2 regions of the Massilia sp. FBCC-B171 genome follow, and region 1 is predicted to be linked to the other one. Evidence: predicted binding sites of a transcription regulator. Region 1 holds the regulator's gene; the other holds the start of a gene.
The links. The regulator LexA, encoded in region 1, represses DNA repair genes until DNA is damaged. The targets are predictions, from matches to a motif close to ACTGTATNNNNATACAGT.

Region 1 (2,199 bases):
AGCTCGACCAGGGTCTCGTTGTCGCACTCGATGTTCATGCAGATGTAGTGTGCCTTCGGCAGCTTCTGGATCTGGTAAGCCATCTGACGACGGCCCCAGTCTTCGACGCGATGGATGTTACCGCCGCGTGCGGTGACGCTGGCTTTGTAACGCTCGATCATCGCCGGGACTTGCTCGCTTTGGTCCGGGTGGACGATAAAAACGATTTCATAATGACGCATGCAACACTCCTTGAGGACGTTTAAACAAATGCCCACCTCGGCGTCAAGACGAGTGTGGGAAGGGAAAGCCGGCAATTATAGCGCGCCTGGCCCGTCAGCGCAATCACCAGCGCCGAAGGACCCCGCGTCGCTGCGCTGCGACACCTTGCCGACAAGGAAATGTTAAAAATCGCGGATTTCCCTTGCATTCCCCGAAATACTGTACAAAAATACAGTCTACTCATACAACCGTGCCCGTATCACCATGCTCAAGCTCACCGCAAGGCAAGAACAGATCCTGAACCTCATTCGGGAAGCGATCGACAATACCGGCTTCCCGCCGACCCGCGCCGAAATCGCCAGGGAGTTGGGCTTCAAGTCGGCCAATGCCGCCGAGGAGCACCTGCAGGCGCTGGCGCGCAAAGGGGCGATCGAAATCGTTTCCGGCACCTCGCGCGGCATCCGCCTGATCGGCGCCTCGCTGCGCGATCCCGTGCCGGATGTGCCGCACGTGCCGGCCGCCCTGCTCATGTCGCTGCCGCTGGTCGGCCGCGTCGCAGCGGGCTCGCCCATCCTGGCGCAGGAACACGTCGAAGCCACCTATAACGTCGACCCGGCCATGTTCGGCGCCCGTCCCGATTTCCTGCTGAAGGTGCGCGGCTGGTCGATGCGCGACGCCGGCATCATGGATGGCGATTTCCTCGCCGTCAAAAAGATCGACAGCGCCAAGAACGGCCAGATCGTCGTGGCCCGCATCGGCGACGACGTCACCGTCAAGCGCTACCGCAAGACCGGCGAGACGATCGAACTGCTGCCGGAAAATCCGGACTTCAAGGTGATCCGGGTCGAACCGGGCGACGAGTTCGCGCTCGAAGGCCTGGCCGTTGGCCTGATGCGCAGCTGGCATTAAGAAAGCCGGACGTAAAAAAAAGTCGCTCGCGCGACTTTTTTTTCGTCTTGCGGCTGCTTATTTGCCGCCCTGACTGTAGTTGCTCTTGCGCGCCTCGATGTCGCGCGCACGCTCGGCAGACGGTGCTGTGCCGACGATGGCGTTGTGCTCCTTGACATAGGCCTCGGTCGCCGCGCGCCAGGCATCCAGGTCCGCCAGCACCAGCTTGGAGCTGACGCGCGCTTCCTCGGCCAGGTTTTCCTGCACCAGGCGCAGGCGCTCGTTGACGCGCGTCGTTTCGACCTGGTTCATCAGCTTGGCGATGTCAGGCGGAATGCGCTTGGTCAGGGGGAACGCAGCGTTCAGGTTCGCCACATAGGCGTTGTAGCAGCTCTGCCACTTGGAAATGTTGGCATTCACGCGATCGATCTCGTCGCTCTGCTTCGAAATGGCGGGAATGCGCGGCGCGGCGCAGCTGAACTTGCCGCTCTTGAGATCCTCGCCCTGGTAACGCTCGACCCATTGCGTGATCTCGGCCTGGCGTGCAAGGCGTTGCTTCATGAGGTCGAGCGAGGCGATTGCCACCGCATTGCCTTTGGCCGCGGCCTTGCGGAACCAGCTCTCCGCTTTGGCCTCGTCGACGGCACCGGCTTCGCCATACCAGTACATTTCGCCCAGGTGCTGCTGCGCTTCGACATTGCCTGCATTGCCGAGCTTGGTATACAGGCGCAGCGCTTCCGGGTAGGATTTTTTTGCGAACAGGGCGTTCGCGTCGGCCAGCTCATCGGCGTAGGCCGGGATGCACAGGCTCAATGCCAGGCACAGCAACAGTTTCTTCATGTGACAGACGCTTCCGGGTAAAGGCTCATCATACCGCGCAGCCCCACCCTGCTCAACCGGGGTTGCACGGCTTTACATCAGGCGCTCAGGGCGGCCCTGAAGTCTTCCAGCAAGTCCGCCGGGTCCTCGATACCCACCGACACCCGGATCAGCGATTCGGCGATGCCCATGCTGGCGCGGCGCTCGGCGCCCATCTCGAAGAAGATCGTGTGCGCCACCGGAATGACGAGGGTGCGCGTGTCGCCCAGGTTGCTGGCGGGGATGGCCAGC
Region 2 (2,199 bases), 1.3 Mb from region 1:
ATCGACGTCGAGCGCCAGGTTGCCGGCCGCCGGCAGCAGTTCGCCCGCCGTAAAACCATAGCTGCGCAAGAGGAAATCGGCCTGGTACAGGCGGTGCTCGCGCAAGAGCGGCGGCGGCGCCAGCGGCACGCTGTCGGGGCTCTGCGGAATCGGGCTGAAGGCCGAGTAGTACACGCGCTTGAGTTTATAGCTGCCGTACAGGGTCTCGGCCGTGTTCAGGATGGTCTGGTCGTCGCTGGCGTCGGCGCCGACGATCATTTGCGTGCTCTGCCCGGCCGGGGCGAAGGCCGGCGCTTTTGGCTCCTCGGCCTTTTCGTCAAGCTTGCGCCGGATGGACCCCATCGCCAGTTTGATGGTGTGGACGTTCTTTTCCGGCGCCAGGCGCGTCACGCTGTCGTGGGTCGGCAGCTCGATGTTCACGGACAAGCGGTCGGCATACAGGCCCGCTTCGGCGATCAGCAGCGGGTCGGCATCGGGAATCGTCTTGAGGTGGATGTAGCCCTTGAAGTTGTGCACTTCACGCAGCGTGCGCGCGACGGCGACGAGCTGCTCCATCGTGTAGTCGCTCGACTGGATGATGCCGGAACTGAGGAAGAGGCCGTCGATGTAATTGCGCAGGTAGAAATCGTGGGTGAGTTTCACCACTTCCGCCACCGAGAAGCGGGCACGCGGGACATTCGAGGTACGGCGGTTGACGCAGTACTGGCAGTCGTAGACGCAGAAATTGGTGAGCAGGATCTTCAGCAGCGAGACGCAGCGCCCGTCCGGCGTATAGCTGTGGCAGATACCCATGCCCGTGGTCGCGCCGATACCGCCGTCGCTGCCATCGGACGCACGCTTGGGCGCCCCGCTGCTGGCGCAGGAGGCATCGTATTTGGCGGCGTCCGCCAGGATTTCGAGCTTGTCGGAAAGTTTCATCGGAATGGAGAAACTGTATGGGTGCACAGTATAAACCAGCCCGGGGAGGGTCGACGCGCGCGCGCAGTCGGCGGCGGGACAAAGGCGGTTCGTAGGATGGGCACTCCGTGCCCATGCGGAACGATGCGCTAACGAAACGCGATTATCCCCTGTGATGATAAGGAGTGGCTGCGTATTGAATTGCGACGACGCGACGCATGCAACCGCATGGGCACAGAGTGCCCATCCTACGCCGCTTCATGCCCCTGCAGCATCGCCAGCTGCCCCGCCTCCATGCGCGACGTGATCCGCTTCAGGTACGGTCCCGCGCCCGGAATGCCGCCGCCGGCCGCCCGCGCCAGCCAGCCATGGGCCTCGAGTAAATCGCGCTGCGTGCCCTGCCCGGCCGCATACATCACGCCCAGGTTGAACTGGGCGCGCGCATGGCCCTGGCGCGCGGCGCACAGGTACCAGAAGTGGGCAGCCTCGTAGTCGCGGGCGACGCCGTGGGCGCTGTCGAAGCGCAGCGCCAGCGCGAACTGGGCCAGCGCGTGGCCCTGGTCGGCCGCCTTGCGGTACCAGTGCGCCGCTTCGCGCGGGTCGCCCGTCTCGATGCGGTCGAGGAGCACGCCCACCATGTGCTGGGCCGGTGCGTATTCCTGGTCGGCCGCGCGCCGGTACCAGCCGAGGGCGCGCGCCGCATCCTGCGCCACGCCCGCGCCACTTTCGTAACGCAGGCCCAGGTCGAACTGGGCGCGCAAATGGCCTTGTTCCGCCGCCTGGGCGTACCAGTGCACCGCCTGCGCCGGATCGTGTTCGACGCCATTGCCGTTGTCGTAGAGCTGGCCCAGGTGATACTGGGCGGACGGCAAGCCCTGCGCGGCGGCCTGGCGGTACCAGTGCGCGGCCCGCACCGGATCGCGCTCCACGCCCTGGCCATGTTCGCAGCGCAGGCCGAGGTTGTCCTGGGCGGCGGCGTGGCCCTGTTCGGCGGCGCGCCGGTACCAGGTCAGGGCGGCGGCTTCGTCGCGCGGCACGCCGTGGCCGCTGTCGTAGATCAGCGCGAGGTTGAACTGGGAACTGGCGTGGCCCTGCTGCGCGGCGCGCTCGTACCAGTGCACCGCCTGCACGCTGTCCTGGGCCAGGTCCTGGCCCTTGTCGAAGCGCAGCGCGAGGTTGAACTGGGCCGGCGCGTGGTCCTGCTGGGCGGCGCGGCGCAGCCAGTCGAGCGCCTGGGCAGGGTCGCGCGCGACGCCCTGGCCGCTGTCGTAGCGCAGCGCCAGTGCGAACTGCGAGCGCGCA

Region 2: NMB41_RS01780 (putative DNA modification/repair radical SAM protein) is a predicted target of LexA. The motif match lies at 931-948, and genes of this name have one in related genera.

Annotation. Positions count from the first base shown of each region.
Region 1 covers NZ_CP101443.1:1,681,745-1,683,943, reverse strand. Annotated here, with positions in the region: gene rpsF (30S ribosomal protein S6) at 1-221, opposite strand, end outside; gene lexA (transcriptional repressor LexA) at 466-1,110, shown strand; gene NMB41_RS07580 (tetratricopeptide repeat protein) at 1,168-1,929, opposite strand; gene NMB41_RS07575 (cystathionine gamma-synthase family protein) at 2,007-2,199, opposite strand, start outside.
Region 2 covers NZ_CP101443.1:389,179-391,377, reverse strand. Annotated here, with positions in the region: gene NMB41_RS01780 (putative DNA modification/repair radical SAM protein) at 1-918, opposite strand, end outside; gene NMB41_RS01775 (SEL1-like repeat protein) at 1,146-2,199, opposite strand, start outside.